Regions from separate parts of the Rahnella aceris genome, predicted to be linked through region 1. Evidence: predicted binding sites of a transcription regulator. Region 1 holds the regulator's gene; each other region holds the start of a gene.
The links. Region 1 encodes PhoB, which activates phosphate uptake and scavenging genes when phosphate is short. Its sites were predicted from a motif close to CTGTCATAAAACTGNCNNAT; they were not measured.
Positions count from the first base shown of each region.

Region 2: a site for PhoB is predicted at 3,320-3,339, ahead of phoA (alkaline phosphatase). Genes of this name have one in related genera too.
Region 3: a site for PhoB is predicted at 1,945-1,964, ahead of GW591_RS02490 (heavy metal response regulator transcription factor). Genes of this name have one in related genera too.
Region 4: a site for PhoB is predicted at 6,533-6,552, ahead of phnC (phosphonate ABC transporter ATP-binding protein). Genes of this name have one in related genera too.

Region 1 covers NZ_JAADJV010000001.1:2,590,685-2,598,944, reverse strand. The annotation lists gene GW591_RS11865 (ABC transporter permease) at 1-280, opposite strand, end outside; gene GW591_RS11860 (ABC transporter substrate-binding protein) at 292-1,305, opposite strand; gene sbcC (exonuclease subunit SbcC) at 1,545-4,793, opposite strand; gene sbcD (exonuclease subunit SbcD) at 4,790-6,028, opposite strand; gene phoB (phosphate response regulator transcription factor PhoB) at 6,256-6,945, shown strand; gene phoR (phosphate regulon sensor histidine kinase PhoR) at 6,968-8,260, shown strand, end outside.
Region 2 covers NZ_JAADJV010000001.1:1,085,964-1,094,223, forward strand. The annotation lists gene GW591_RS04900 (HlyD family secretion protein) at 1-446, opposite strand, end outside; gene GW591_RS04905 (cation diffusion facilitator family transporter) at 726-1,637, shown strand; gene phoA (alkaline phosphatase) at 1,808-3,238, opposite strand; gene GW591_RS04915 (L,D-transpeptidase family protein) at 4,052-4,972, opposite strand; gene GW591_RS04920 (DHA2 family efflux MFS transporter permease subunit) at 5,234-6,787, opposite strand; gene GW591_RS04925 (HlyD family secretion protein) at 6,869-7,993, shown strand; gene GW591_RS04930 (TetR/AcrR family transcriptional regulator) at 8,031-8,260, shown strand, end outside.
Region 3 covers NZ_JAADJV010000001.1:540,854-549,113, forward strand. The annotation lists gene GW591_RS02475 (molybdopterin-dependent oxidoreductase) at 1-555, opposite strand, end outside; gene GW591_RS02480 (cytochrome b/b6 domain-containing protein) at 548-1,189, opposite strand; gene GW591_RS02485 (hypothetical protein) at 1,216-1,839, opposite strand; gene GW591_RS02490 (heavy metal response regulator transcription factor) at 2,053-2,727, shown strand; gene GW591_RS02495 (heavy metal sensor histidine kinase) at 2,720-4,156, shown strand; gene eptB (kdo(2)-lipid A phosphoethanolamine 7''-transferase) at 4,389-6,065, shown strand; gene GW591_RS02505 (endonuclease/exonuclease/phosphatase family protein) at 6,207-7,319, shown strand; gene GW591_RS02510 (LysR substrate-binding domain-containing protein) at 7,322-8,236, shown strand; gene leuD (3-isopropylmalate dehydratase small subunit) at 8,243-8,260, opposite strand, start outside.
Region 4 covers NZ_JAADJV010000001.1:2,224,187-2,232,446, forward strand. The annotation lists gene GW591_RS10135 (NAD-dependent succinate-semialdehyde dehydrogenase) at 1-1,356, shown strand, start outside; gene GW591_RS10140 (ribosomal protein uL16 3-hydroxylase) at 1,506-2,627, shown strand; gene phnE (phosphonate ABC transporter, permease protein PhnE) at 2,708-3,631, opposite strand; gene phnE (phosphonate ABC transporter, permease protein PhnE) at 3,631-4,494, opposite strand; gene phnD (phosphonate ABC transporter substrate-binding protein) at 4,655-5,587, opposite strand; gene phnC (phosphonate ABC transporter ATP-binding protein) at 5,656-6,492, opposite strand; gene dld (D-lactate dehydrogenase) at 6,699-8,260, shown strand, end outside.

The DNA of each region.
Region 1 (8,260 bases):
GGCTGCGGTAAACCTTTTCATTGCTGCCCAAAATTACGCCCAGCGGCACGCCAATTACGGCGGCAAAGGCAAAAGACACCAGCGTGCGGTAAAGGGTTGCGCCGATGTCGGTGCGCATGGACGCGTCGGAAAATGACTGGAACATGTAGCCGATTGTCTCGACCGGCGAGGGCAGAAGCACGGGATTCAGCCATTTTGCGCTGACGGCCAGTTGCCAGAATAAAAACAGCAGTACCGGGCCGACCAGCGGCAGTAACCTTGAAGACCAGCGTGAAGTCATCCTGTTTCTCCTTATCCCTGATAGATCAGCGAAGCGACATCCACCGGCTTGCTGAAGATTTTTCTTTCCGTAAAGACGTCATAAAACTTCTGGAACCATTGCAGGTTGTCGCCTTTCAAATCGGGATACATCACGAAGCCCGGCAGCGGCACTTCTTTGACCAGCGCCGGTTCAATGCTGGTGTAACCGGCGACGTTTTCGCGCGCTTTATCAGGGTGAGCCGCAATGAATTCCACCGCTTTCTGATAAGCGGCAATAAACTTTTTGGTTTCTTCCGGCTTGCTGGCGATAAAACTGGCGTTCAGTGCCGCTGCGCCGCCGAACCACGGGGCGTCGGCGTTGCCGAGCACGTATTTAGAAATAACGCCGGTTTCGAGTGTGCGCGAAAGGTTTTTCATGCGTCCGACAGTGCCGGTCGGTTCGAGCGTATATACGCCGTCAATTTGCCCGGCGGCCAGAGCAGGCGCGTGTTGTCCGACCGGCAGTTCAATGACTGACGGATTAGTGAAGCCATTTTTCTCCAGAATAATTTTTGCCATCGTGACGTTCTGGATCCCCGGACCGCAGGCGATTTTCTTGCCTTTCAGGTCACTGATAGCTTTTGCCGGGCTGTTGAGCGGCACCAGAAATTCATCTAACACCAGCGTATGGTTTGACGGGTTAGAACAGATAATTTTGAACAGACCCGGTGAGGTGATCGCCCCGAGTCCCAGCGCGCCGGTTGCCGTGCCGTTGGCGCAGCCGTGGATCCTGCCGGTGATCATCCCTTCGACAATTTGCTGGGCACTGGCGAATTTAACGCCTTTCACATTCAGCCCGGCTTGTTTAAAAAAGCCCTGTTCCAGTGCCACATACAGCGGCAAACCACCGACAATCGGCCAGTAACCAATACGAATTTCATCGTCGTCGGCTGCAAAAACTGACGTCGGGATCATTCCGCCAAGGGTGGACACTCCGCCGGTAATGGCGAGCCATTTCATCAGCTGGCGACGTTTTTTATCAACTTCAGGTTTGATGTTTTTCATTGGCGGTTCCCTAAGCGGTTATGAGGACGTTGCAACTTGTACTGCAACTTGTATACATAACGTTAAGCACAGGGCGTGCCAGTTCGTTCCGGCAGCGGGAATAAACGTAAATTCAGCAGGTTGAGGAAAAAGCGCGCACTGAACTGGTGCGATTTTTGTGCACGCTTTCACAAAAAGGATCCACCGCAGGGCATGCAGCTAGCAATTTATCTAGCAACCTGCCCGGCAGTGGCGAGGGATCAGACTTTAAATTCACTGCTCAGGCGGCTGACGCCCAGACCGTTCACTTTGGTGACTTTGATTTGTACCGGAATGCGGTCTTTCATTGCTTCGACATGGCTGATCACGCCGATGGTTTTACCCGAGGCATTCAGGCTGTCGAGCGCATCCAGCGCGGTATCCAGCGTGTCGGCATCGAGCGTACCGAAACCTTCGTCGAGGAACAGCGAGTCGATACGGGTTTTATCGCTGACCAGATCGGACAGCGCCAGGGCCAGTGCCAGGCTGACCAGGAAGCTTTCGCCGCCGGATAGCGTGCGGGTATCGCGCACGGCATCGGCCTGCCAGGTATCGACCACTTGCAGTTCCAGCGCATCGCTGGTTTTGCGCTGCAACAGATAACGTCCGTGCAATTTTTCCAGCTGGCGGTTGGCCAGATACACCAGATGATCGAGCGTCAGACCCTGCGCGAATTTACGGAATTTCGCACCGTCGCTGGAGCCAATCATCTGGTTGAGATAACCCCAGTCATCACAGGTCCGCTGCGCCTGCGCAATCTGTGCAATCAGCGTCTGCTGACCATGGTGGCGTTGCTTGTCGCTTTCCAGCTGATTTTTCACTTCGCCCAGACGTTGTTGCAGGACTTTCAGTTGTTGTGCCAGCTCCGCCTGTTGCACCGTCAGGGCGTTAAGATCACTGTCGGTTTCACTGAGATGTGCAGGACGGGCAAGCTGATGTTTTTCGAGCTGCTGACGGGCATCCGCCAGTAATGCCTGCGCCTGTGCCAGTTGTTGTTGCAGATGTTCTTTGCGTTGCTGAAGCTGCTGGCGCAACGCGTCGTCGAGCAGCGCCAGTTTCACTGCGGCTTCATCCGCAAATCCGCTGGCGCTCAATGCCTGCTGCCACGCCTGTTCCACCAGCGTCAGTTGTGCGGCGGTCTGTAACTGTTGCTGCTGCGTACTGGCCAACTGACCGGCCAACTGGTCGCGCTGTTCCTGCGCCTTATGCAGCGCGGTCTGGACATCACTCAGCGCTTGTTCTGTCGCCTGTTGTTGCTGATGTAAGTGCTCGCGAACCTGAGCAACCTGACGCTCTCCGAACAGTTCGAGGCGTCGGGCATTCAGCTCAGAAAGGGATTTTTCACCTTCCGCCAGTTGCTTTTGCAACCGCACGAGGTCTTGCTGAGATTTTGCCTGCATCTCTTCCAGCCGGGTAACGCGCTCTGTCAGCAAGGCACTTTGCTGCTGCACTTTCTGCTGTGCATTCAGTGCGTCGTTCAGAGCATCTTTGGCCTGTTGCAGAGCCCGCGCCAGCTGTTCGTGCTGGCTCAGCCGCGCCTGCGACTGCTGCTCTTCCTCATCGCGGGCGGTCAGCCATTGCGTGATGTCGGCGGTATCATGCAGCGTAAACGTCAGATTCAGCGGCGCACTGAGTTGTTGCCAGTTCAGGGTATGCGAATTCAGTTGTTGCTGATCCTGCTCAAGCTGAGTTTGCAGCCGTGTTTGTTGCTCTTTCAGGCCTTTAATTTTCGCCGCCAGTTCGATACCGCTGGCTTTTGCTGCATCGAATTCCAGTTGCATTTTCTCGACGCGCTGCGCGGTTTCAGAAGGTTTAACCTCCTGATAATGTTCAATCGCCGGATGTGATGTCGAGCCGCACAGCGGACAGGCTTTGCCGCTTTGCAAATTCGCGCGTTCGGCTTCAAGACTGACGATCAGCATTTCCTGTTTATGCAGCGCCTTGACGTCGTTCAGATGTTCCAGTTGTTTCTGACATTGCAGACGGATCGCGCCCAGACGCAGTTCTTCTTCGGCCAGCAGCGTCTGGTACTGCGCAAAATCTTTATGCTGTTGCTGCACGCGCTGGTTCAGTTGCGGGAAGATTTGCGAGAGTGAAAACAGCTGCTGCCGCACCGGCCGGAGCTGCATGAGTTCGGTTTGACGTTTCTGTAACACTACCTGCGGGTACTGTTTTTCCAGTTCAGCCTGACGTTGTTGTGCAACGTTAAGGGCTTCAGTCAGCGCGGCCTGACGGGTGTGATGCTGGCGGCTTTCCTCATCCAGTTTCTGACGTTCCGCCGTGATTTGCTGCAGCGTCGCGCTATGTTCACCAGCCTGTTTCTGCGACTCGCTGACCGCCTGTTGTGTTTCCACCAGCGATTTGCGCCATTGCGCGATTTCGCTATCCAGTGGCAGGATTTTTTCTTCGATCAGCGTCTGCATCTGACGCTGTTCTTCCGCCTGTTTCTGCCGTGCAGTGTGCGCCTGTTCCACCGCCAGACTCAGCGGCGTCATCTGTGCAATCTGCTGCTCCTGCTGCTGCGTCAGTTGTATCAGTAATTGCTGAAGGCGCTGCGCGTCATCCTGACAGCGCTGGCGATCATTGAGTAACGGACGCAGTTTTTCTGCCGGTTCGCTGCGCGCCAGTTGCTGTAACTGCGGCGCGGCGGCCAGATTTTCCTGCTCTGCGGCGGTCAGTTGTTGCTGAGACTGCTGCTGTTTTTGCTGCACCTGCTGCCACTGTTGCAGCCAGTTCAGATCCTGCTGGCGCTGCTGCGCCTGCTGACTGAGGCTGATTTCCTGCGTGTTCAGTTCAGCACGTTGTGCTTCCAGCGTCTGGCGCTGTTCTTCGCTGAGCAGTTCGATTCCGGCCATGCGCTGATGCAGACCGTCCAGCGCAATGCGCGCTTCTTTATGTTGCTCAAACACGCGTTGAGAAAGCAGACCGTAAATCTCGGTGCCGGTCAGTTCTTCCAGCAATTCGGCGCGGTCGTTGGCATCGGCATTCAGAAACGCGGCGAACTGCCCCTGTGAAAGCATCATGGATTTGGTGAAACGGCCGAAATCCAGCCCGGTCAGTGTGGCGATGGCATCGAGTTTATCGCGCACTTTATCCGCCAGAATTTTGCCGTCGGCCAGTAACGCCAGCTCGACTTTCGGTGCCTGCAGATTGCCGTCAGGGGAATTTTTGGCGCGGCGCTGGCTCCAGAAAGCGCGGTAACCCACACCTTTGACTTCAAACTCCACCTCGGCCAGCGATTCTGCGGTGTGGCGGGTCATCAGTTCATTCTGGCTTGGTGTAATGTTCAGCCGTGGCGTCTGATGATAAAGCGCCAGACAAATGGCATCGAGCAGGGTGGTTTTCCCCGCACCGGTCGGACCGGTGATGGCGAATAATCCGTTGCTGGCAAACGGCTCGGCGGTGAAATCAATTTTCCATTCGCCTTCCAGCGAGTTCAGGTTTTTTAAACGCAGGCTGAGAATTTTCATTGTGCGCTGTCCTCCGCGTTCTGACCGTTGGTAACCTGTTCAACCACCTGCGCAAACAACGTGCGCATCCGAGCCTGACGCGGCTCGTCAGGGGCCGGTTCCAGCGCCAGTCGTCGTTCAAACACGTCGCTGACGCTCAGTTCGCTGAGGGTTTCTTTTTCCTGCTGCTCAATACTGTTGATGCGCTGTTCTTTGCTGCGGCGTAACAGCACGACTTCTACCGGCAGATCTTCCGTCAGCGCCTGAATGCGTCGCTGGATGTCGCTGAGATAATCCTGGGTGGAGACTTCAATATCGAGCCACACCGGTTTGGCCGGATCACCGCCTTCGAACTGTGCCAGTTGGTGTTCAATCTCCACCAGCGAGCCTTTGATTATCTGCATCGGCTGGAAAACCGGGATTTCCAGTGTGTCGATGGCGTTGAGCGTCGCACCATCAAAATCAAGTAAGTACACACTTTTAGCTTTGCTCAGTTCGTCAAAACTCAGGGCAATCGGCGAGCCGCTGTAACGGATATGTTCGGTTTTGGCGACGCATTGTGCACGGTGAATATGACCCAGTGCCACATAATCGACCGGCGGAAAGGCCTGCGCCGGAAACGCATCGAGCGTACCTATATAGATGTCGCGCACGGAATCAGAGGTACTGACACCGACAGTCGTCAGATGGCCGGTCGCAATAATAGGCAGCGGCATGCCCAGTTCGTCACGTCTGGCCTGCGCAGCCTGCCAGAGCGCGTCATAATGCGCGGCGATGGCTTCCTGCAATGCCAGTTGCTTGTCGCTGCCGGACTGTCCCGCCTGGCTGGCGAGCAGATCACGCGGGCGTAAAAACGGGATAGCGCACAGTATCGCGCCGGGTTTCCCGTCACGCTGACTGAGCACTAAAATCTGTTCAGAAAGGTTTTCACCGACGGTGGCAATCACCCGCGTATTCAGGCAGGAAAGGAGCTCGCGCGATTCATTGAGCGTGGCGACAGAATCGTGGTTACCAGCCAGCACCACCAGCTGGCAGCCGGTTTGCTGTAATTCCACCACGAAGCGGTTATACAATTCGCGGGCATAACTGGGTGGGGAACCCGTGTCGAAAATATCGCCCGCGACAATCACGGCATCGACCTGATGTTGCTGCACCTGACCGGTCAGCCAGTGCAAAAATGCCTGATGTTCGGCTGCACGGCTTTTAGTGAAAAAGTACTGGCCGAGATGCCAGTCTGACGTGTGGATCAGGCGCATGAGACTCCCGTATGAACCCTGGATGACGACAATGGGGTAAAGTATAAACGTCGGCAGGGGAAGCTGTCCCCGATAAATCAGACCAATTTCAGCAAGATGGCCGGAAATTATCTGTCATAGTTGACTGTAATGAACCATTCTTTTCATTCATAAATCTGTCACAAAACTGACGCATAATGGCGCCCGCAATCAAATAAAAGATCGCTAACCTATTGGCAGGACCTACGATGGCTAGACGTATATTGGTGGTTGAAGACGAAGCTCCAATCCGTGAAATGGTGTGTTTTGTACTGGAACAAAATGGCTATCAGGCCGTAGAAGCTGAGGATTTTGATTCAGCGATTGGGCAGCTTGTTGAACCTTACCCTGAACTGATCCTGCTTGACTGGATGTTACCTGGCGGTTCCGGTATTCAGTTTATTAAGCATCTTAAACGTGAGGCACTGACCCGCGAAATTCCGGTGATGATGCTGACCGCACGCGGTGAAGAAGAAGATCGGGTGCGCGGCCTTGAAGTGGGTGCCGATGATTACATCACCAAACCGTTTTCTCCGAAAGAACTGGTTGCCCGCATTAAAGCCGTGATGCGTCGCATCTCGCCAATGGCGGTGGAAGAAGTGATCGACATGCAGGGTTTAAGCCTGGATCCGTCGTCTCACCGGGTAATGGCCAACGAGCAGGCGCTCGATATGGGGCCGACCGAATTTAAGTTATTACACTTCTTTATGACCCATTCCGAACGTGTATACAGCCGCGAACAGTTGCTCAATAACGTCTGGGGCACTAACGTTTATGTGGAAGATCGCACGGTTGACGTGCATATTCGTCGTTTACGTAAGGCGCTGGAAACCAGTGGACATGACAGAATGATCCAGACTGTTCGTGGTACCGGATACCGTTTTTCAACGCGTTATTGAGCCCTCACAGCGGAGAATCTGTGTGCTAGAACGTTTGTCATGGAAACGACTGGCGGGTGAATTGTTTCTCTTTTGCCTGCCAGCGTTAATTCTCGGTATCTTCGTCGGCCATTTCGGCTGGCTCCTCCTGGTGTCGCTGATGGCGGCACTGGGCTGGAATTATTACAACCAGCTTAAACTCTCTCACTGGCTGTGGCTCGACCGCAGCATTACGCCACCGAATGGGCGCTGGAGCTGGGAGCCGCTGTTTTACGGGCTGAACCAGATGCAGATACGCAACCGGCGTCGCCGTCGGGAATTAGGTCAGCTCATCAAACGTTTTCGCAGCGGTGCCGAATCGCTGCCGGATGCCGTGGTGCTGACCACTGAAGATGGCAATATTTTCTGGTGTAACGGACTGGCGCAGGATTTGCTCGGTTTCCGCTGGCCGGAAGATAACGGGCAACATATCTTCAACCTGCTGCGTTATCCGGAATTCCGGCTGTGGATCCAGACCCGCGATTTCAGCCGGGCGCTGAATTTACAACTCAATAATGAGCATTATGTCGAATTTCGCGTCATGCCTTATTCCGAAGGACAACTGCTGATGGTGGCACGCGACGTGACCCAGATGCGTCAGCTTGAAGGCGCACGGCGTAACTTCTTCGCTAACGTCAGTCATGAACTGAGAACCCCATTGACGGTATTGCAGGGGTATCTGGAAATGATGGAAGACGCCAAGCTGGAAGAGCCTTTCCGCACTAAAGCGCTGGATACCATGCAGGAACAGACGCGGCGCATGGACGGGCTGGTGAAGCAGCTGCTGACGCTGTCGAAAATCGAAGCCTCAGCGAATATTGATTTGCACGAGAAAGTCGATATTCCGGTGATGCTCGGCATGCTCGAACGTGAAGTGCAAACGTTAAGCAACGGCAGGCATGAAGTGGTGTTTCGCGTAAACGACAAGCTGAAGGTCTTTGGTAATGAAGATCAACTGCGCAGCGCGGTGTCGAACCTGGTGTATAACGCGGTTAACCACACGCCAGCGGGGACACGGATTGAAGTCAGCTGGCAACAAACGCCGCATGGCGCACAGTTCCAGATCAGCGACAACGGACCGGGCATTGCGCCGCAGCACCTGCCGCGCCTGACCGAACGTTTCTACCGCGTCGATAAAGCCCGTTCACGTCAGACCGGCGGCAGCGGACTGGGACTGGCAATCGTCAAACATGCGCTCAGCCATCACCACACGAAACTTGAAGTCATGAGTGAAGTCGGCGTCGGTACCCGGTTTATGTTTATGCTGGCGCCGAAGTTGATTGTTCCTCAGGAACAG
Region 2 (8,260 bases), 1.5 Mb from region 1:
AACTGCGCGACCGCCAGACCGAGCTGAGCCTGTGCCTGATCGCGCTGCGCGGCCGCGTCACGCGGATCGATTTCCACCAGTAAGTCGCCTTTCTTCACGAACTGGTTATCTTTCACCGCAAGATGAGTGACATAACCGGCAATTTTCGGCGCGATGGTGACGGCATCACCTTCGGTAAAGGCGTCATCGGTGCTGACCTGATCTTTGGTCATCAGCCACCAGACCAGTGCCACGACCACCATCACCACTACCACAATCCCGAGGATGATCAGGGGTTTCTTGCCGGGGCCTTTACGCTTTTCATCGTTATCCTGTTTACTGTCGTCGGGATTTTTCTGGTCTTTGGGATCCTGAGTGTGACCTCCTCCTGATTTTACCTGGCTGGAATCGAGTTCAGTATTTGCGTCGCCGGACGCGGAGGGCTGTGTCTTGTTATCGTTTGTCATAATGCTCTTCTGAATAGTGCTCTTCTGATTATCGGCCGCCACGCGCCGGAACAAAGAAATCTTGTTTTAAGCTAGAACGTATTGATGTAAATGCAAGTAAATCCATGTCAATTAACCTTAGGGAAAGCACAAAGATCCAAACCATAGGGAACGTCTTAAAAGTTGGAAATGGGTTATAATGCCGGGCTGGTATTTGTATTTTTCAAATAAAGTTGATTCTCTGCTTCAGGACATTTTTGTGAAACATTCCCAACAACAATCATTCTTGTGGGTCAACCCATGACCCGTCCCGCGCCTTCCTATAAAGGCCTGACACGTATTGCCTCGCTGGTGTCGCTGTGCGTCGCGCTGATCCTGGTTTGCGTCAAAGTCTGGGCATGGACCGCCACCGGTTCGATTGCGCTGCTGACCTCTGCCGCCGACGGTCTGGTCGATGTACTGGCCTCGATGGTGACGCTGATCGGCGTGCGTTATGCCGGACGGCCGGCAGACAAAGGCCATCGTTACGGCCACGGCAAAGCCGAAGCTGTGGCCGCGTTTGTACAGGCGCTGTTACTGGGCGGCGCGGGGCTGGTGCTCGGCGGTGAATCCATCGGGCGCATCATTAATCCGGAACCCCTGGCGCAGCTCGGTCTTGGTATCTGGGTGATCATCGGCAGTTCGCTGGCCGCCACCGGACTGGTGCTGATGCAAACCTATGTGGTGAAACGTACCGGATCAACGGCCATCGCGGCTGACCGCGCGCACTACATTACGGACGTCGCGGTGAATATTGCCGTACTGCTGGCGCTGATTTTCGAGCGTTACTTCGGCTGGACGCGTTCCGACTCCATCGGCGCGCTGTTGATTTCCTTCTATATGATCTGGAATGCGCGCGGTATGGCGGCAGATGCACTGACCCAGTTGCTTGATCGCGAACTGAGTGCAGATGACCGCAAGCGCGTGAAAGCGGCAGTATTAAGTGTTGAAGGCGTGCGCGGTGTACATGACATTCGCACCCGCAACGGCGGCGACCGCGTATTTGTCGAGTTTCACGTCGAGGTTGATGGCAATCTGACGGTGGATGTCGGGCACGATATCGGTGATGCGGCTGAAATGGCGGTGAGCAAGTTGTTTAAGTCTGCGGATGTGACGGCTCATCTGGAGCCGGACGGGATTGATGACGACAGACTGGATAATTTATTGCACTAAGGTCAAGGTTGTGGGTTTGCTCCCTCCCCTGCGAAGGGGAGGGTTGGGGTGGGGTATTAAATAAAAATCAAAGAGTTAAATTTTTTTAGTGTCAGTATTTACCCTTAAAACTCCCTCCCGTCCTCCCCCTTCGCCGGGGGAGGAGCAAAGCAAAACCCTCATTTTCAAAACTATTGCGCTTTAATCGCCATGGCATCCCGCATGGTATAGAACAAATCCGTCTGATCCGTCAGACCCACCACATTCGCCGCATGCGGGCCAAACGCGGCAATACGCAGCTGCGTCCCGGTGTGTCCCTGTGAATCATCTTCTGAGTTGCCGTAGCTGATGGTCATCGGTGCACCGTCCCTGGTGGTCAGCGTCTGGGTCAGACCGGGGGCTTTGGCATCGGATTCGATAATCTGGCTGGAATGGGCGTGGTCGGCGGTGACGATAACCAGCGTGTTGCCGTCCTGACGGGCGAACTCCAGCGCTTTTTGCACGGCCTCATCCAGATCCACCGTTTCACCGAATTGTCCGCACGGATTAGCGGCGTGATCCTGTTTATCAATCGATGCGCCTTCAACCTGCAGGAAGAAACCGTTCTGATTAGCTTTCAGCAAGTCGATGGCTTTTTCAGTCATGGCGGCAAGCGTCGGGATGTCAGCGGTGCGCTGCGGATTGGCTTCACAGGTGACAGCCGGTTTATCAATGTTGCCGTGATAAGTGGCTTTCGGACCCTGCCAGCGCACCGGCATGTTGCCTTCGGAGAACAGGCCAAGAACCGGTTTCTTCTGGTCTGCCTGCGTGATGGCACTGAGCTGTTCTGCGTTTTCCACCCAAACATAACCCTGTGTCAGCGCCTGTTCTTTGAGGGATTTATCCTTAAATTCACCGGCTTTCGCCAGCTGGCTGAACGATTTTCTGCCGCCGCCCAGCGTGACATCAGCGCGAGCCTGCAACAACTGTTCCGTGATCGAACCGCGTCCGCCATTTTCCAGCGCGTTGCTGGCGCATTTCTCTGCGGTTTCTTGCGGGCCGTAGCACTTGCGTGAGGTCACATGCGCAATCTGTGCGGCCGGCGTTGCATCCTGCAATTCTGCGGTGGAGACGTTGCCGGTGGCCTTGCCTGCGGCTTTGGCGATCTCAAGAATGGTCTGGTGATCTTTGCCGTTTACATCCACGCCAATCGCGCCGTTATAGCTTTTAACACCGGTCGCCCAGGCGGTGGCTGATGCGGCGGAATCGGTCACGTAACTTGGTTTTTGCGTTTTCTTATCCAGAGAATAATGCGTGTACTGGCCGGTCAGCGGCAGGGCATCAATGCCTTTGAAATAGCCGCCTGCGCCTTCTGCATAGTTACGTGCAGACGTGATTTCAGAATCACCCATGCCGTCGCCAATCAGCAAAATCACGTTTTTCACCGTTTTGTCTGACAACGAGGCTTTCAGCGCTGCTGTCTGATCACCGCTCAGACGGCGGGCACCACCCGGTTCCGTCAGCACGCCTTTTGCCGCCCGGTCGGTCAGCGTGTCGGTTTCAGCGGCGAGGGTGGAGGAAGAAGCGGAAAGCAGCAGGGCGGCAGTGACTGCGCGGGCGACCAGAGATACGGATTGTTGCATTATCAAAACTCCTTTTTATAAACCATCGGAAATAAAAATATACATATCGATATTTTTTGTTACCGGAAGGTTAAGGGAGACTTGTGACATTTTAATGACAGGCGCCGGACTGGCCGTGAGACTGGGTTTTAACTTCAACTTCAAGGTCAAGACCTTGGGTTGCCACCCAAACTGGCCTTAAGAGGCGCCTATCGCCGCGCCTCTTAAGAATCTCCGGCTCTTTTACTGCGCGCTCCGCTCGCTGGCTATGTTTCAGGTAGCACGGCGACAGGCTGGAAATCTTGCCGCTTTGCGGTTCCTTCACTCGGTCCTGGAGCCTTTGGTCTCCAGGCCGCTCCGTTCAGCAAGCTTTCTGAATCGCCCGCGACTTTTTAAAGAATGAAGTAAGTGAGGTTGTGAAGTAAAAGCCTGAGGCCGGTTCCAAAATATCGCCTGAGGAGAGGTGGAAAACCGCGCGTCTTTTTTGCGCGGGTTGTAACCCGAACGAAGGGAACCGCGCAGCGGCGGGATTTTGCGGCTATCACTGCGGCTGATGAAACATAGTCAGCGAGCGGAAGCGCTTGTTGAAAAAGCGAAGGGAGATCCAAGAGGGAAAAAGCACGTTTCCCTCTTGGGCGGTTTCGGCGCTGCCCGATAAGTGATCACCGCAACTGAGAAACCGAAACTTTCTCGGCACAGCTTTCAGTGCAACTGAGAAACCGAAACTTTCTCGGTCAGCTTTTCAGTGCAACTGAGAAGCCGCCTTTGCATCGGCACTATGCAAAAAAAAGCCCCGATGAACGGGGCTTTTTCACAACAACGTCAAAGACGTAATTAGTTGATCTGTACCGGCATACCGGAACGCATCTCGATAGCGCGCTGAACAACAGTCTGGTTGACCGCCGGATCCATCGATACGCTGCTTGCGCTGCCTGCCAGAGTGATTGGCAGCGGCTGCTGAGAATCAAACTCTTCCTGGTTAGAGGACAGCGGGTTGTGGATCTCAATATAACGTTTGCCGTCTGGTTCCACGGTGGCTTTCACCGGCTCGTTGATGAACTGAACGCGGGTGCCTTGCGGGACGTTGTCGAACAACCATTTGATGTCAGCATCACGCAGACGCACACAACCGTGGCTCACACGCAAACCGATACCGAAATTGGCGTTGGTGCCGTGGACTGCATACAGACGCCCGACATACAGCGCGTACAGCCCCATCGGGTTGTCCGGACCCGCAGGGAAGACGGCTGGCAGGAATTCGCCACGAGAAGCATATTCTTCATGCATTTTCGCCGTCGGGGTCCAGGTCGGACCGGCTTTTTTACGCTGAACGGTAGTGACCCAGTTCATCGGGGTGTCTTTGCCCAGCTCACCGATACCGATCGGCAGCACGACCACAGTATTGGTGCCTTTCGGGTAGTAATACAGACGCATTTCAGCGCTGTTGATCACGATGCCTTCGTGCGGGGTTTCCGGCAGGATCAACTGCTGAGGAATGGTCAGCACGGTGCCCGGGGTTGGCAGGTACGGGTCAACGCCAGGGTTAGCTTCGAGCATGTTGCTCAAACCCATCTGGTATTGCGCTGCAAAATGTTCCAGTGGCAGGCTGCTGCCCTGCGGAACAGTAACTGTGATGTTTTCACCGACCAGACGACCATTATTGGCCGGAAGAGGGTAGACCACAGCAAAAGACGCCTGGCTATATGCAGCAACTGCCAAAACCAGGGTAAGGATTGCGCGAATGCTCATTTTCATATTTTCGTTGGTCGTTAATGCCACACTGGCAGTTGTCAGGATGTTGATTCCCCCCGATCCGATAGAAACCGGCCGGAGGAATAGTGTACTTGCACATAGCACTTGAAAGGGATCCGGTATGTGTAACGAATCGCATTTCAGGGCCGCTAATTATAAGGATTTATTTCAAACAGGCCAAAGCTTTCTCACCTTGTTAGAAAAGTTCCCTGCCACAACCGCATTTTTTGCGGCAGCCTGCACATTTCCTTCACATTCCTGACCTTATTTACGGCAAAACGGCACCATAACCAGTGCGGCAATAAACATCCAGGCCATGACCTGAAAGATGTCGTTGAACGCCAGCGTCAGCGATTGCGCCGCGACTTTCGCCCCAAACACGCCTTTCGCCATCAGCAATGCCTGAGCGGTATCAGGTGTCAGATGGCCGATTTTTTGTGCCAGCGATCCCATCACTTCCTGCGCATGATCCCCGTATTGCCCCAGCGATTCGCCGAAACGTGCCGCATGAACGCGGGTCCAGTCCTGCAACCAGGTATTCACCGTGGCAATGCCAATCGCGCCGCCGAGATTACGCATCAGGTTAAACAGCCCGGAGGCGTAGCGCAGTTCCGGCCCCTGAAACGCGGTCAGCGCCATGTTCACACTCGGCACGATGCACAACATAATGAACAGGCCGCGCACCACCTGCGGCCAGAAAAACTGTTCTGCTCCCCAGTAAGGAGTCACGGCGGTCGTCAGCCATAAACTCAGTGCGAAACCGGATAAACCCACGGTGATCAGTATCCGCCGGTCAACGCGGCTGATTAATCTGGCGGCAATAATCGTGCTGAAGAATTGCCCGACACCCACCACAAACACCGTTGTACCGATTTGCAGGCTGTTGAAATCGCGGATGCGGCCGAGGAAAACCGGCGTCAGATATGTAGAGGCATAAAGACCAAATCCAACCACCAGATTGAACAGGCAGGCGAAGGTGAATGTCGGGTCACGGAAGGGCGTCAGGCGTACGATCGGGTTTTTCGAATAAAAGGATCGTTCGAGAAACAGCACAAAGGCCACCAGTGAGAACCACGCCGAAATCTGGATTTGCGGATCGCTGAACCAGTTCTTGCGCGGGCCTTCTTCCAGCACATATTCCAGACAACCGAGCGCTATCGCCATCGACAATAAATGTATCCAGTCGATACGTTTAAGCATCGGATAATCCGCTTTATCCACATGAATAAACAGCACGGCACCGGTGGCAACCAGAGCGCCGGGCAGAATGTTGATGAAGAAAATCCAGCGCCAGTCGAGTAACTGCGTGACTATGCCACCCACAGTCGGCCCAAGCGTGGGGGCCAGCACGCTGACCATGCCGAGGATCGCCGGGATCAGCGCCTGCTGTTTGCCCTGAAACATGGCGAAGCCGGTCGCGAATACTGTCGGTACCATCGCGCCGCCGGTAAAACCCTGCAACGCGCGAAAGAAGATCATCGACTCGATATTCCACGACAATCCGCACCCGATGCTGCTGAGGGTGAACAGCGCCGCCGATGCGCTGAACAGCCAGCGGGTGGAAAGTGCCTGCGTCAGAAAAGCCGAGAACGGGATCATCACCAGTTCGGCGATCAGATACGAGGTTTGTACCCAGCTGATTTCATCCGGTCCGGCGGAAAGCCCGGCCTGCACATCGTTTAACGAGGCGGCGACAATCTGGATGTCGATGAGCGCCAGAAACATACCGAACGCCATAATGCTGAAAATCAAAAACTTACGTGATGTCGGATAATCCGCAGGCGAAAGCGTCGCGGCTGGAGTCAGGGTGACAGACATGGCTATGAGATCCCGGGGACTTGTTTATATGATGGTCATCATATTAATATGATGACCATCATACAATGAGTGAAATTAAAAATGAGTGAAGCAACAGCAGATGAAGGGAGCGCGTCCCCGGCAGTAAAAGCCACTAAACGGTCAAAGCGGATCTTTGTGGTCAGCGGTATTGCGCTGATGGTAGCCCTGAGTGGCGCGGCATGGTTACTGGCTGCGCCCGCGTCGGAATCCACGGATGATGCCTATCTGACGGCAGACACCACCAGCGTTGCGCCAAAAGTAAAAGGCTTCGTTTCGACGGTGCTGGTGCGTCATAACCAGCGGGTACATGCCGGCGATAAACTGGTGCTGATCGACAGCGAAGAGTTTACGGCTCGTCTGGCGTCTGCGCAGGGAGAACTTGAAGATGCCCGCGCGCAGGTAACGCAACAGGAAGCGGCGTTGCTGAGCCAGCAGGCGCAGGAACAACTGGCACTCACCCAAATCGAAGCCGCGCGCACGGCGATCCGTTCGTCGCGTGCGGAACAGCAACATGCTGAAGCCGAGCAGCAGCGTTATCAGTCGCTGGCGGTCAGCGGTGCCACATCACGTAATGATGCCGACCGGTATAAAACGGTGGCGGTGACGGCAGAACAAACCTCGGCGCACGCCGCGGCGATGCTGGATGTTGCCCAAAATCAGGCGGCGGTGACACACGCCCGGCGGGCAGAAATTCAGGCGGCGCTGGCACTGGCGAAGGCCGCTGTGGTGAAAGCGCAGGCGGCACAAGCGCTGGCACAGCAGGATCTCAATCACACCACTATTGTTGCTGCCATCGATGGCATAGCGGGAAACCGACAGGTACAGGTTGGCGATTACGTTACACCCGGTCAGCGGCTGATGACGCTGGTACCTGAACAGGGCATTTATGTGACGGCCAACTTCAAAGAAACACAGACCGGCAGAATGCAGCCGGGACAACGTGCGGACGTGCATGTGGATGCGCTGCCGGGCGTGACGTTTCGCGGTGAAGTCGACAGCCTTGCGCCGGGATCAGGTTCGACGTTTGCATTGCTGCCATTTGAGCCGGGCACGGGTAATTTCACCAAAATTGTTCAGCGGGTGCCGGTGCGGATCCGGCTTGACGCTGGTCAGCCAGATTTAGCGGCGCTGCGCCCCGGATTATCCGTGGATGCGCGCGTTTCGTTAACCGATGCGGTCAGGTAAGCTATGACAGCAATTTTCTGATTATCAGGGTGTTATTATGCGCTATGAGAGTGAACATAAACCTAAAATCCGCGAGCGGATCCTGAAGGAGGCGGCGAAAGACATCCGTACCAAAGGGCCGTTGCAGGTCAGCGTGGCAGGTGTAATGAGCAAAGCTGGCCTGACGCACGGTGGGTTTTATGCGCACTTTGCCTCAAAAGAGGCACTGATTGAGGCCGCCATCGGGCAGATGTTTAATCAGGTTATGGTCCGCTGGGATAAAGAAAA
Region 3 (8,260 bases), 2.0 Mb from region 1:
ATCAATACTGGAATAATAGCGGTCGTCACATTTGAATCCGACATATTTGGCTGTCAGATCCGCGCCGACGTGTTGCAGAAACGTTTTCAGCGGTACGCCTTTCCACTGGCCGATGGCGCTCCAGCCCTCAATGCATATCAGCCGGGTGATCTGGCTTTCCTGCGGCAGGCGCTGCAATTGTTCCAGTGTCCACGGCGCTTTCTTTTGCACCAAACCGGAGACTTCCAGCCGGTAATTGGGGATGTCGATTTCCGGCACGTTGTATTCGGGGTAATACGCATTGAAACGAAACGGTGTGGTGATTTGATCGGCGCGATAGGTTTGCGCCAGTTTCTGGCCGCTGAACAGCCAGCTTTGTACCCGGTCGTTCCAGCGGGACATCGCCCACAGCACTTTATCGACCTGATCGCCGTCCTGCAGATTACAGCCGGTAAGCATCGAAACCGCGCCCAGCGTAAGGCCGGAGCGCAATAACATACGGCGTTGAATATTAACCAGTTGCTTGCGCTGATCGGGTTCAAGAATAATTTTTGGCCGCTGTGTTTTATCACTCATCGGCTCGGTCCTCCGTGCTAATTTTTTTGCCGCCGGTCAGCATCGCCACGAAGGTTTTCGGCACCAGCAGAACCATCAGTACGTGAATAATGACGAACAGCAGTACGCCGCTCATCGCAAAGAAATGCACATAACGGGCGATATCAAAACCGCCAAACAACCAGACCAGACCGCTGAACTGCGCGGGTTTCCAGATCGACAAACCCGACAGCACCAGCAGCGCGCCCAGCAACAGAACACCGCTGTACATCAGTTTTTGCACCGCGTTGTACTGACCCAGCTTGTGCGGGAGTTTGAATGTCAGTGCGCGAACGCTATCGCGCCAGACCGTACGGGGCGAAAAGGGGAAAAAGTCGCGTCTGAAATGACCGCTGAAAATCCCCCACAGCAGATAGAACAGGGCATTGGCCGCCAGCAGCCACATTACCGCCAGATGCCAGGCAATATTGCCACCCAGCCAGCCGCCGAGGGTGGTGTTCTGCGGGAAAGTGAAAGCGAAAAGCGGGTCGGCGTTATAAATCCCCCAGCCGCTCATCACCATGCCGATCATTGCCAGCAGATTGATCCAATGACAAATGCGAACCGGCCAGGAATGAATCCGGCGCTTCCGGGGCGATGAGAGCTGAGGTTTCACGCTTAATCTCCTGTTGTTCGGCCGGATTACATCGGCGGCGCGATGCCGTCTTTACCGGCAGCAATACCACGGGCAACCAGTGCACCTTTGTCATCTTTCATGGCAAACAATACGATTTTAGTGCCCGGTTTCAGCAGGCTGCGGTCGCCCGGCGCCAGCAGAACAACCGGTACATCGTCAGGCACAATGACCGTTTTCTCGGCATCGTGATATTTCACGGTCAGGGTGCGGCCATTGCTGTTCACCAGCTTGCCGACGGTGCCGTTGGTCATGGTATTGATTTTGCCATCGGCGGATTCAAACGGATTGAAGCCTTCACCGCTGCCGCGCAGGCTGGGTGCGAATACGTGCACTTCCAGTGCTTTCAGCGTGCCATTAGCCTGCGGAACGGCGGCCGTCCCGATGAAGCTGTCCGCTTTGATATCGCTGATCTGCCCTTTGGTGACGGCATTGATCTTGGTCTGGTCGGTCAGCTTAACGTCGAGTTTTTCGCCCTGACGTGTGGTGATTTGTACCGATGAGTCATTAACTGAGTCAATGGTTCCGCGTGTAGGTTTAATCACATTATCGGCGGCAAATGCCGATGTCATCCCGCTGCACATCAGCAGGGAACCCAGTAACAGACCAGCGAGACGTGTTGGTGCATTCATGATTAATTCTCCATTTTCCAGCGTTTTTTCATTCTGTTAGATGAATCACTGAACCTGCCAGTGATGAATAACTTTCTTAAGAGTGGACGATAAACCGGTATTGGCTGATGACAAATTGATGACAAAATTGTCATCAAAGGTGTCTGACGAAACTGATAAACTTTCGGGTGAATCATTCTCTAGGTGAATGGTCATGCGGCGCTGAGGGCCTGAATGCGAATACTGGTGATTGAAGACGATGTCAGTACAGGCGATTACCTGAAAAAAGGGCTGACAGAAGCAGGTTACAGCGTAGATCTGGCGCGCAACGGTGCCGACGGCCTGTTTCTGGCGCTGGAAGAGGGGTACGACGCGGTGATCCTCGACGTCATGCTGCCGGGGCTGAACGGCTGGCAGGTGATGGAAGTCCTGCGCAAAAAAAGCGACGTGCCGGTACTGTTTCTCACCGCCCGCGATGAAGTACAGGATCGCATTCACGGGCTGGAGCTGGGGGCTGACGACTATCTCATCAAACCGTTCTCCTTCACCGAACTGGTGTTGCGTATCCGCACCTTGCTGCGCCGCCCGGCCGCCCGTGAGCCGGATGCGTATTCGGTGGCGGATCTGAATCTTGATGTGCTGCGCCGCCGCGTGACCCGTCAGGATCAGACCATCGCACTGACCAATAAGGAATTCATGTTGCTGCAGTTGCTGATGCGCCGCGAGGGTGAGGTTCTGTCGCGCACCATGATCGCCTCGCAGGTCTGGGACATGAATTTCGACAGTGATACCAATGTAGTGGATGTCGCCATTAAGCGCCTGCGTGCCAAGGTTGACCGCAGCTTTGAGGTGAAACTGATCCATACCGTGCGTGGCATTGGTTACGTGTGCGAAGTGCGACATGAGTGATCGTCAATTGACTCACCTCCCGAAACGCGCCATGTCGCTGACGCTTCGCGCCACCTTACTTTTCGCGCTGATCGCCTCGATGGTGGTCAGTGCCGTCGGTTTCTACCTCTATTACTCGATGGATAAAGAACTGGTACGCCGCGCGGATTACCAGGTCAGCGGGCGTGTGCAGTATTTCCGTCATCTGCTTGCCAACGAATTCCCGCTGTCGCAACTCAGCCGTAATCCCGGCCTGTTTGAAAATATGCTTGGCAATGAGCGCGATATCCTGACGTTTCGTCTGTCCGGTGAGAAGCTATTGATCAACGTCAATCCGTCGCGGCTGGCATTGCCCCCGGTAGCGGCGGTGCCTGACGGCCAGCCGCTGACGCTGAATACGGTGCATCATCTCACCGCCGCCGATGGTACGCCGGTACGCTTTGCCCGTGCGGCGGTACAGATTCAGGACGGGCGGACAGTTGAAATCACCGGCGCGCATTTCATGACCGAGGAGTCGCGTCTGTTGCAGACTTTCCGCTGGGAAATTATTGGCGCGGTGTTATTCGCTTATTTGCTGATTGCCGCACTGGGTTATCTGGTGATCCGCCGCGGATTGCGGCCGCTGCGCAATATGGCGCATGAAGCGGCGCAGATCCATCCGGCCAGTCTGTCTACGCGTTTGTCTTCGGAAAATGCGCCGCAGGAATTGCAGCAATTAATTTATTCTTTCAATGACATGCTGGACCGGCTCGCCGAGGGGTATCAGCGGCTGACGCAATTTTCCGCCGATCTGGCGCATGAAATCCGCACCCCGGTGGGGGCACTGATGGGGCATTGTCAGGTGGCGTTATATCAGCCCCGGACGGTGGAAGAATACGAAACGCTGCTGGCGAACAATATAGAAGAGCTGGAACGCATTTCACGTATGGTGGAAAACATTCTGTTCCTGGCGCGTGCTTCCGATGCGCGCTCGGTTCTGACCATCACCAGTATTGATGTTTCATCTGAAATTACCCGTATCCAGGAATATTTCGAAGGGCTGGCCGAAGAGCGTGAAATGACGCTTCACGGGCAAGGTGAGGGAACCTTGCATGCGGATGCGATCCTTTTCCAGCGCGCGCTGAGTAATCTGGTCGCTAATGCGGTGCGTTATGGCCGCGAGGGAAGTGCCATCGTGCTGCGCGCCGAACCCCATGCAAAAGGCATGAATATCCGGGTGATCAGTCAGGGTGAGCCTGTTCCGCCGGAAAAACTCGGAAAACTTTTCGACCGCTTCTATCGCGCGGATGCTTCACGTAGCGAAGGTGGCAGTTCCAGCGGCCTTGGATTGTCGATTGTTCAGGCCATTATGGCCCTGCATCAGGGAAGTGTCAGCGTAACCAGTTCCGCACAGGGAGAAACGTGTTTTACCCTTTATTTTCCCGTATCCGACCGCAAGCTTTCTCAATAGTTTCTCAATGAAAGGGAAAAATTGCGTAAAAAAAGCCGGAATATATCTTTTTCATGTAATTGAAATAAAAAGGATTCGTTAATTTTGTTACATTATCACATTGGAAGTCACCATTCAGTTTGAACGAAAATGCTCAGCCCGGAGTCTATATGTCCTAAGGAGTGGGTTCCAACCTCCGGTATGAGCGGTTAGTACAACGCAGCCAGACTCACAAAAGAGCCAGTTATTGCCAATGCATAAAATTCGTACACTTTCGCAACAGAGCATTTCTTTGTTCGTTGCACTTTACCTGGGGCTTCTGCTAAACCTTCCGATTTTCATCCGTCGTTATCAGCAACTGCATTATGACAATGCCTTGTCGATTGCTGTCGAAATGGTTGCCTGTTTTGCCCTGGTCTATTTCCTTTGTATGTTGCTGTCGTATACCGGAAAAACCGTTTTCCGTGTCCTGATGACCGCTATCGTGATTTCCTCTGCCGCCGCCAGTTACTACATGATCCTGTTTAACGTTGATATCGGCTACGGAATTTTAGCGGCAGCGCTGGCGTCTGATTCCATTGATTTATCCAAAGAATCTATCGGAACACATTTCATCGCCTGGACCGTGCTGGTGAGTTTGTTGCCGGTACTGTTGCTGTGGCTGAGCAAAATGCCGGGTGCGGCTCTCAAACAAACGACTTTTAAAAGACTGGCGGTCAGAACCCTGCTGCTTGCGGTCTCCGGCCTGCTTTGTTACATGCCGCTGCAACTGATGGGCAAAGTGCAGGATCGCCATGACATCGTAAACAACCGCATGATGGCGAGTTATGGCGGTGTGGTTGCCGGCACGTATTCGCCGTCAAACTGGCTTTCGGCGCTGGGTTTGTATACTTACAGCAGTTACAGCCAGGCGGAAGACACCAAAAATCTGTACGATCCGGCCAAACATTTCACGTATACCGCACCGGCAGATGCCAAAGATATGTACGTGGTGTTTGTGATCGGCGAGAGCGCCCGCCGCGACCATATGGGGCTGTACGGCTACGACCGTGACAACACGCCAAATCTCGACAAAGAGAAAAATTTGGTCGCCCTGCAGGGCTATTCCTGTGATACCGCCACCAAGCTTTCCTTGCGCTGTATGTTTGTCCGCGAAGGCGGGGCATCTGAAGAGCCACAGCGTACGCTGAAAGAAATGAACGTCTTTTCCGTGCTGAAAAGTAATGGCTGGAGTTCAGAGTTATATTCCATGCAGAGTGAAGCCTGGTTCTATAACAAAACCCGTGCGGATGATTATTCGCTGCGTGAAAACATCGCGTCCGAAAAGCGCAACGCCGGTAAGCCGGTGGATGACATGCTGCTCATCGATGAAATGAAAGACTCGATGAATAACCATCCTAAAGGTAAGCATCTGATTATCCTGCATACCAAGGGTTCTCATTATCTGTATTCAGACCGTTATCCGCGTTCTTTCGCTAAATATAAGCCGGAATGTATGGGCATCGATGATTCCTGTTCCACCGGGGAAATGATTAACGCTTACGATAATTCACTGCTGTATACCGATTACTTCCTGTCGCAGGTCTTTGACCAGTTACGCGATAAGAATGCGATCGTGTTCTACGCCTCCGATCACGGTGAGTCGATTTCGAAAAGCATGCATTTCCACGGTACACCGCGTGATCATGCGCCAGCCGAGCAACGTACGGTGCCGATCATGGTCTGGGCGTCGGACAAATTCCTGGCGAATGATCAGAACAAGGCCAGTTTCCAACAACTGCAAAAAATGGCTGCCGAGAAGAAACCGGCGTTCCATGAAAAACTGTATGACACCATTCTGGGCTGTATCGGTTATACCTCGCCAAATGGCGGGATTGTCGAGCAGCACAACTGGTGCCATGTGCCTGATCAGGCAGCCGCCACAAAATAATCTTTGCTGAATCTGCCGCCTTTTTCTGATGATGGGAGAAGGCGGCGACATATCCCTCTTTTTCAGTCACAATCGGTTAACAACAAAATACCCGTCATATTGAGGGTATTATTTTTGCTTTTTTATCAGGGCCGATAACCGATGCAAGCATTACGAATAACCATTTGCGTACTGACGGTCATTATGACCCTGCTGACGCTTCTTCCTGTGTCGCGCAATCAGCGCTGGTGGGTGCGTGTCTGGGATTTTCCGCGTTTACAGATGGCCTCGCTGTGCCTGTTTTTTCTGCTGACTGAACTGGCGATCATGCCGTTCGGTGATGCGATCACCACCACGGTGATCATCCTGACCGTTGCCTGCATGGCGTATCAGAGTTGGTGGATTTTGCCTTATACCCGCCTGTATCCGGTACAGGTGAAGAAAACGGTGCCCAACGGCCATTCGCGTATCAAGATCATGAACAGCAATGTGCTGACCACTAACCGTGAGCCGGAAAAATTACTCGCGCAGGTCAGGCATTATCAACCGGATATTCTGGTGCTGCTGGAAACCGATCAGTGGTGGGAAGATCAGATGGCAGAACTGGATGCCGATTATCCGCACAGCCTGCGCTGTCCGCTGGAAAATCTGTACGGTATGCATGTGTATTCGCGCCTGCCGATGCAGGCGGCGAAGATTCAGTATCTGGTGGCTGATGATATTCCTTCTATGCATTTTCGCGCTGAACTGCCGTCCGGCGAGCAGGTGATTTTGCACTGTCTGCACCCGATGCCGCCCAGCCCGACAGAAGCGGATGAATCCACCAGTCGTGACGGGGAACTGGTTGCTGTCGGACACACGGCCGCGAAAGCGCGTTACCCGACCATTGTCACCGGCGACCTGAATGACGTGGCCTGGTCGCGCACCACGCGGCTGTTCATGAAAATCAGTGGCCTGCTGGATCCTCGCCGCGGTCGTGGCATGTACAACACCTTCCATGCCAGTTATCCGTTCCTGCGCTGGCCGCTGGATCACGTTTTCCACAGCAAAGATTTCACCCTGATTGATCTGAAACGTCTTGATTTTATGGGTTCAGATCACTTCCCGATCCTGGTGGAACTGGCGCTGACGCCTTCTCAGGGTATCGATCAGGAATCATTGGAAATCGACAATGAAGACATTGAGGAAGCGGAAGAAAAACTGTCCGGTGCCGGGGTGAAAAGCAGTGATGTGCACAAGGCTGACAAGCTTAACCAGCCGGTTTACGGACGTTAATCATGAGCAGTGAACGTGAGCGTTTGCCGCTGGCTGAAGACTTACAGGTCTTCCTGGCGGTAGTGAATAAGCAAAGTTTTGCCGCTGCCGCTATCGAACTGGGGCAGTCACCGGCGTATGTCAGCAAGCGTATTCAGATCCTCGAAGAGTCGCTCAACTGTCGTTTGCTGCACAGGTCAACAAAGGGTGTGCGGCTGACAGAAGACGGCGAGCGCACGCAGCGATGGGCGTTACAAATTCTCGATACCTTTGATCAGTTCATCGGTGACCTGTCAGATTCGCGCAGTGAAGCGCGTGGCAACGTGCATATTTGCAGCTCGTTTGGTTTCGGACGTTGCCATGTGGCTCCGGCGATAGCGGAACTGGCGGCACGTTATCCGCAACTCAATCTGCGCCTTGATCTTTTCGACCGCGTGGTGGATTTGGTCGCGGAAGGTATTGATCTGGAAATTCTGGTCGGCGATGACGTACCTGAGCAGTACATCGGCAAAAAACTGGCGCAGCACCAGCGGATCCTCTGCGCATCAAAGGAATATCTGGCTGCTCACGGCACGCCTGACTCACCGCAAGCGCTGGCGCAGCATCAGTGTCTGGTGATCAAAGAGCGCGACAATCCTTTTGGCATCTGGTCGCTTACGGGAGAAGGCAAGGAACACCGCGTCAGGGTGAAAGGGGCGCTCTCATCGAACAGTGGCGAAGTGGTATTACAGTGGGCGCTGAAACACCATGGCATCATTTTGCGTTCACAGTGGGATGTTCAGCCTTATCTTTCCCGTGGTGAACTGGTGCGGGTGCTGCCGCAATATTCCCAACCCGCCAGCGTCTGGGCAGTTTATCCCACGCGGCTGGCGGATTCGGCAAAATTGCGGGTCTGTGTTGAGTTTCTGCAACAGCGATTCAGCCAGTTACCGGGCTGACGCTTATTACGCCAGCCACGGATT
Region 4 (8,260 bases), 370 kb from region 1:
TTCAACAATAAGCTCATCAAAGAATATCAAACACATAACGATCAGCAGGTTGAAGAGGCACTCTCTGCCGCCCATGCTTTATACAAATCTGACTGGGGTCAGGGCGATATTAAGCAACGCGTTAACGTGCTGCATAAATTGTCAGAACTGATGGCTTCCCGTGTCGATGAACTGGCGGAAGTGGTCAGTGTAGAAATGGGGAAACTCATCGGCCAGAGCCGTGGCGAAGTGCAGATTTGCGCGGATATTGCGAAATTCTATGCCGAAAACGCCGAGGAATTTCTCAAACCTGTGCCGTATAAATCCGATCTCGGCGAAGCCTGGGTCGAGCATCATCCGATTGGGGTGATCATGGCCGTCGAGCCCTGGAATTTCCCGTTCTACCAGTTAATGCGCGTACTGGCACCGAATCTTGCCTCAGGTAACAGCGTGGTCGTCAAACACGCCAGTATCGTTCCCCATTGTGCGGAAACCTTTGAGAAACTGGTTACCGAAGCGGGTGCCCCAAAGGGCGCTTATACCAACCTGTTTATTTCTCAGGATCAGGTCAGTGCCATCATTGATGATGACCGCGTTCAGGGTGTCGCGCTGACCGGTTCGGAGAAAGCCGGTGCGGTCGTGGCTTCACGGGCGGCATCTAAGCTGAAGAAATCGACGCTGGAACTCGGCGGGAATGACGTGTTTGCCGTACTCGATGATGCGGATATCGATAAAGCTGCCAAAGCCGGTGCGCAGGCCCGTGTCTCTAATGCCGGACAGGTGTGTACGGCGGCCAAGCGCTTCATTATTCATGAAAAAGTCGCCGATGAATTCCTTAAAAAATTCACCGAACACTTCAAGGCACTGAAGATCGGCGATCCGCTGGATAAATCCACCACACTGGGACCGTTGTCCTCTGCCGAAGCGGTAAAAACGCTGAGCAAACAAGTGGATGATGCCGTGAAACACGGGGCGAAACTGCACTTTGGCGGTAAAAAGGTGGCAGACAATCCGGGCAACTTCTTTGAGCCAACGATTCTGACGCACATTACCCGCGATAATCCGGCCTATTTCGAAGAGTTCTTTGGCCCGGTCGCACAGGTGTACGTGGTGAAAAATGATGAGGAACTGGTGAAACTTGCCAACGACTCACATTACGGCCTTGGCGGTTCGCTGTTTACCACCGATCTGACCCGCGCCCGTAAGCTGGCGAGCCAGATTGAAACCGGTATGGTATACGTCAATTCACCGACGGATACCGCTGCTGAACTGCCTTTCGGTGGTGTGAAACGCTCGGGCTTCGGCCGCGAACTCTCTGATCTCGGTATCAAAGAATTTGTGAACCAGAAACTGGTGGTGCTGGCCGCGAAGTCCTGATGCTTCTTCTCCCCCTGCGGAGGGGGATTTTTTCCTCTCTCCGCACTTTTCCTTTCTCCCTCATTTACCAAGCCTTGACCCACGACAAAGCGCGCTCAAGCACCGCCTCTCTATAATCAGACCCGTTTGTCTTCCCACTGGTAAATCACATGGCTTATGAACTCAATCTGGACTGGCCGGAATTTTTAGAAAAATACTGGCAAAAAAAACCTGTTGTTATCAAAAAAGCGTTCTCAAATTTTGTTGATCCAATCTCTCCAGACGAATTAGCCGGTCTGGCGATGGAGCCGGAAGTGGACAGCCGTCTGGTGAGCCATAAAGATGGTGAATGGCAGGCAAGTAACGGTCCTTTTGAAGATTTCGACGGGCTGGGTGAAACCGGCTGGTCACTGCTGGCACAGGCCGTAAACCACTGGCATTTGCCTGCGGCAGAACTGGTGAAACCTTTTCGCGTATTGCCGGACTGGCGTTTAGACGACCTGATGATTTCGTATTCCGTGCCCGGCGGCGGTGTCGGCCCGCACATCGATCAGTATGACGTGTTTATCATCCAGGGCATGGGCAGCCGCCGCTGGCGCGTGGGCGATGCTCTGCCGATGCGTCAGTTCTGCCCGCACCCGGCGTTACTGCATGTGGATCCGTTCACGCCAATCATTGATGAAGATCTTGAACCCGGCGACATTCTGTATATTCCGCCGGGCTTCCCGCACGACGGCTTTACCCATGAAACCGCTCTCAATTATTCCGTCGGTTTCCGTGGCCCTAACAGCCGCGATTTCATCAGCAGTTTTGCTGACTACGCGCTGGAAAACGATCTGGGCGGCAGCCATTACAGCGATCCGGATCTCACGCTGCGCGACCACGTCGGTAAAGTAGAAGATTACGAGCTGGAACGTGTGCGCCAGATGATGGTTGAGCTGATCAGCCAGCCGGAAGATTTCAAACAATGGTTTGGCCGTTTCGCCACTACGCCGCGCCATGAACTGGATATCGCGCCAGCCGAACCGCCATACGAATCACATGAAATTGCCGATGCACTGATGCAGGGCGAAAGCCTGGTGCGCCTGAGCGGTCTGCGGGTTCTCAACGTCGGCGAACGTTTCTTTGTTAACAGCGAGCCGCTGGAAACATCGCAACATGCCGCTGCCGATGCGCTGTGCCGCTATACGCTGATCAGTAAAACAGAGCTGGGTGCTGCGTTGCAGGATCCTGAATTTGTCGCTCTGTTAACGGATCTGGTGAATCAGGGTTACTGGTATTTCGACGAGTAAACTCCCGGCGATTCAATAACAGCAAAGGCGGCATCCATCCCGGATGCCGCCTTCTTTTATTCTGTTTCGACCGTTAACATTTACGAGCGATAAAGCTCCACCGGCGGCTTCATTTTCCGTTCTTCCGGTGCGAATAAACTAATCTCTTCGCCCAGGATATATTTGGCGCGCAGCATCGCGGAAATCTTGTCCATAATCATCACGATAGCCACTAAAATCAATGTGATAAACATCACTACATCCCAGTTCCACAGACGCATATTTTCCGCATACACCAGACCGATCCCGCCCGCGCCAACAAAACCAAGAACAGCGGCTGAACGGGTATTGGATTCAATCTGATACAGCGACAACGCAAGGAATGTCGGGAAGGATTGAGTGAAAATCCCGAAGCGGTGCGTTTGTAGCGGGGAAGCCCCCAGCGCCCGCAGGCCGCGGCTCGGCGAACGATCTACCGCCTCATGCCCTTCCGCATAAAGCTTGCCCAGCAAGCCTAAATCCTGCATCACGATCGCCAGCACACCGGCCAGCGGCCCCATGCCGACAGCACGAACGAAAATCAGCCCCCAGATCGCCATATCCAGCCCGCGTAAAACATCCAGAAGACGGCGGATGACCATGGAAACGGGTCTGAGAACCGGCGTCGACATCACATTACGCGCCGCAAGGAATGAAAGAGGCAATGCGAGGAAAGACGCGGTGATGGTTCCGGAAAACACAATCGCCAGCGTGATAGCTATTTGCGAAAAATAATACATAAACGGCCATTCGGAAACGTTATGCCAGACAAACATCCGCAGGAAATAACGTCCTACTTCGCGGGTGCCGCGCACCACTTCGCTCCATGGAATACCGAAATAACTGAAGAAATAGACGTAGTACAGCGTAATCACGACAGCCAGTATCGCGAGGTAGCGCAGATAGCGGCGCTGCGCGGCAAACAGATGCCCGTGCTTCTGCTTCAGGCTGCTGACCACATGAGGTTCGAGCGCATCAGTTAACATCAGAAAGTGCCCTCCACAACGCGTTTGCGCAATTTACCGGAAAGAAAATCCATCGCCGACACCACCAGAATAATCAGCAGTAAGGTCATGCTGACCTGGTCATATCGGTCCAGTTTGATTGAGGTCATCAGTTCCTGCCCGATACCACCGGCCCCGACCAGCCCGAGGATAGTCGACTGGCGGAAGTTAATTTCGAGGCGCATAAAGCTGTAGGATAAGAAGATCGGTTTCACCTGCGGCCACATGGCGAAACGCATGCGCTGCAAACGCCCCGCGCCGCAGGCTCTGAGTCCGCGCACCGGTTTATCCGATGCGGTTTCAATGGATTCGTAGAACAATTTGGTCAGACTGCCGGCAGTGTGTAACGTCAGGGCGATAAAGCCCGGAATGGCACCGACGCCAAACGCCATCACACACATTACCGCCCAGGCCAGTTCCGGCATGGTGCGCAGGAAAGCGACAAAGGTACGGATGCTGAATTTCACCCATTTAGGCGAATCCGTATTGCTGGCGGCGAGAAAAGCCAGCACGACTGCCAGCGCCGTCGACAATATCGTTGAGGACAACGCCAGCTGAATAGTTTCCCAAATCAGCGGCAGCTGAATATTGAGACGATATCCCCAATACGCCAGTGAACCTTCGGTATGACCGTCAGCAAATAACAATGACCAGTGTAATACCGGCACCGTCTGACCAATATAATCAAAGAAGCTCGGCGCGGAGACAATAATCGTTTTTAAATTAAGTTCGGAAACATTGCCTGACCACAGATATAACAACAACATCAGCCCTGACCAGATCAGCGCTTCCCGCTTTTGTTTACCGCGTATCTGCTGGTAATAACGATTGAAGTCTTTGTTCAAAATAATATTTCCGATTTGCGATAATCATTATTCCTCCCCCTGCGAAGGGGGAGGTCAGGAGGGGGTATTAAAAAAACAATAATGGTAAAAGCTTTCGCTTCCTGAGTTGCCATTAATACCCCACCCCAACCCTCCCCTTCGCAGGGGAGGGAGTTACGGGTTAGCGACCGCCTTTGGTCAGTTCACGCTTCATATCAATAATCTGCTGATATTCAGCCAGGGACGTTTCGCCGATATGCTGTTTGCCGCCCACCGCTTTTACGAAACAAGCGTGGTCATCTTTATCCAGTTTCTTAATGGCAGAAACCAGCTTAGCTTTAAATGCCGGTGGCAAATCGCTGCGCACTAAAATCGGACCATTAGGAATTAATGGCGATTCCCAGATAATGCGGATTTTCTTCATCAGATCCGGATGGTCCATGCGGATCATGCGGTTGAATGCACCGGAGGTATAACCGGTTTCGCGGTCGCCGATCATTGAAGTCCAGGTGACTGCGCCTTCGAACTGGCCGTTCAGCACGCCAAGAATATCCTGCTCATGGCCGCCGGAGAAGGTCACGCTGGAGAAGAAGTTGTTGTATTTGTTATCCGTCGTGCCGCCAAATTCTTTCTTGAATGTCTGGTTCGGGATCAGGTAACCCGAAGTAGAATCCGGGTCAGCGAAACCGAATGATTTGCCTTTCAGGTCAGATAATTTCTGGTACGGGCTGTCGGCTTTTACGACAACCACGGAGTGATAACCCCGGGATTTATCCGTATCGTCAATAACAATGCCGACCAGATCCACCGCTTTCGGATTATTAATATAAACCGAAGCAAAAGATGACGGGGACATGCTTAATACCATATCCACTTTCTTACCTAATAACCCCTGAATAACACCTGAATAATCGGATGAATTACGCAGTTTGGTATCCACATTTAATTCTTTATCGAAGAAATCTTTTACACACTGATTATCGCCGATTTGCTGGGTGGCATTCTGGCCACCCAGAATACCTAAGTTTAATTCTTTAGGAGCATCTTCTGCCATGCTGTGCATTGCAGTAAAAGAACCTGCTACGAAGACTGCCAGACGTAATAACTTCTTCATGTAATGATGACCTTGTGTAGATTGAGAGAAAGTAGAAATAAGCACTGCAAAATAAATAACGTTATTGTTTAACTGTTTATCGCTTCGTGTTCTTCACCGTATAACTGATGCAAAATGCCTTCAGTTAACTGGTCCGGATGGCCGTCGAAAATAATCTGCCCTTTCGCGATGCCGATAACGCGGGTGCAATAATCTTTCACCAACTCGACAGAGTGCAGGTTGACCATCACGGCGATATTCTCTTCGCTGACTTTTTTCAGCGCATTCATGATGCGCAGGGTATTTTTCGGATCCAGTGACGCCACCGGTTCATCGGCCAGCAGAATTTTCGGGTTCTGCATCAGCGCGCGACAAATCGCCACACGCTGCATCTGGCCGCCGGAAAGGTTTTCGGCACGCTGCAATGCATGCGGCAGCATGTGCAACCATTCAAGCAAAGAGATGGCGCGGGCGCGGTCTTCGTCATCGAACTGGTTAAAGAATGATTTGAACGTTGAGGTGTGGCTGAGACGCCCCAGTAACACATTTGTCAGGACATCCAGACGAGGCACCAGGCAGAAATCCTGAAAAATCATGCCACAGCCTGAACGCCAGCGACGCAATGCTTTGCCGGTAAGCCCGGCCAGCTCCTGCTGTTCACCATTTTCGTAATGACATACCACACTGCCATCCGTGAGCGGGATCGTACCGTTGAGCACATGCAGCAGGGTGGATTTACCCGCGCCAGAACGGCCAATTACCGCCACGAACTCACCGGCGTGGAGATCAAAATTGATGTCATTCAGGACACGCTGACCCGATTTATAGGATTTCACCAGGCCTTTGACGTCCAGAACTTTGTTCAGATGCTGTGGCCCGGTCTGAGGATATTCAGCCTGTGCCAGCTTAAGTTGAGCTTGCGCCATGATGCTGTCTCTCGGTTGCTTTCGTTATCTGGCGTTCATTAAGCGCGAGTTTTATGACACATCAATGACGATTTAATGGACAGCGCATGACAAAAATGCAACAGATTAAGTGAAATTACCTAACCCATATCCCGAATGACGTTTAACTTAACAAGTATCATTTAAGTCTATGATTAGATGGCATCCCATCAAAAAAGGAAGATGAAATGGATAATCAGTCACTCATCGCCACGCTGAAAGAGATTGCCGGCAGCCGCCACGTTTTAACCGGCGACAGCAACACCGAACGCTACCGCAAAGGGTTTCGCTCCGGTGGCGGTAAAGCGCTGGCGGTCGTATTTCCACAAACGCTGCTGCAACAGTGGCAACTGCTCAAAACCTGCATCGCCGCCGACAAGATTGTCATTATGCAGGCCGCCAATACCGGGCTGACCGAAGGTTCGACGCCCAGCGGCGACGACTATGACCGCGACATTGTTATTTTCAGCACCCTGAAACTGGACACGATCCAGTTACTCGACGGCGGTCATCAGGTGATCGGTTTTCCCGGCAGCACCCTGTATAAGCTGGAAAAAATCCTCAAGCCCTACAACCGCGAACCGCATTCAGTGATTGGCTCGTCCTGCATCGGCGCATCGGTGGTCGGCGGGATCTGTAATAATTCTGGCGGATCGCTGGTGAAACGCGGCCCGGCGTATACCGAAATGGCGCTCTATGCACAAATCGATGCACAAGGTGAATTGCGGCTGATTAACCATCTGGGCATTAATCTTGGTGAAACGCCGGAAGAAATCCTGACACGTCTGGAAAAAGGCGATTATCTGGAAACCGATATCCAGCATGATCAGCGTCTGGCGTCGGATCACGATTATGCCTCACGTGTCCGCGAAGTGGATGCGGATACGCCGTCGCGTTTCAACGCGGATGAGCGACGTTTATTTGAAGCTTCAGGTTGTGCGGGCAAGCTGGCGGTTTTCGCCGTGCGGCTCGATACGTTTCCGGCAGAAACGCAGCAGCAGGTTTTCTACATCGGCACCAATGACACGGCGGTGCTGACAGAATTACGCCGCCAGATCCTGCGTGACTTCGCTAACCTTCCGGTGGCAGGGGAATACATGCACCGGGATATTTTCGATATCACCGAAGTCTATGGCAAAGACACTTTCCTGATGATCGACAAACTTGGCACCGACAAAATGCCAGACATGTTTACTGCCAAAGGAAAGTTCGATGCACACGCCAGCAAGGTCCCTTTCCTGCCCAAACATTTCAGCGACCGCGTGATGCAGTGTCTGAGCAAAGCCCTGCCGAATCATCTGCCACCGCGTATGAAGCAGTATCGTGACCGGTTTGAACATCACTTACTGCTGAAAATGTCCGGCCCCGGTATTGACGAAGCCCGAACCTTTTTGACACGTTTCTTTAGTGAGGGTCAGGGTGATTTCTTTATCTGTTCCGCCGACGAAGGCAAGAAAGCCTTCCTGCATCGCTTTGCCGCCGCCGGTGCCGCCGTGCGGTATCACGCGGTACATGAAAAAGAAGTGGAAGATATTCTGGCGCTGGATATCGCACTGCGCCGCAATGACCGCGACTGGTTCGAGACATTGCCGGAAGATATCGACAATCAACTGGTGGCAAAACTGTATTACGGCCATTTCATGTGCCACGTTTTCCATCAGGATTACATCGTCAAAAAAGGCGCAAACAGCAAGGCGCTGAAACACAGGATGTTAGAACTGCTCGACGCCAAAGGCGCGGAATATCCCGC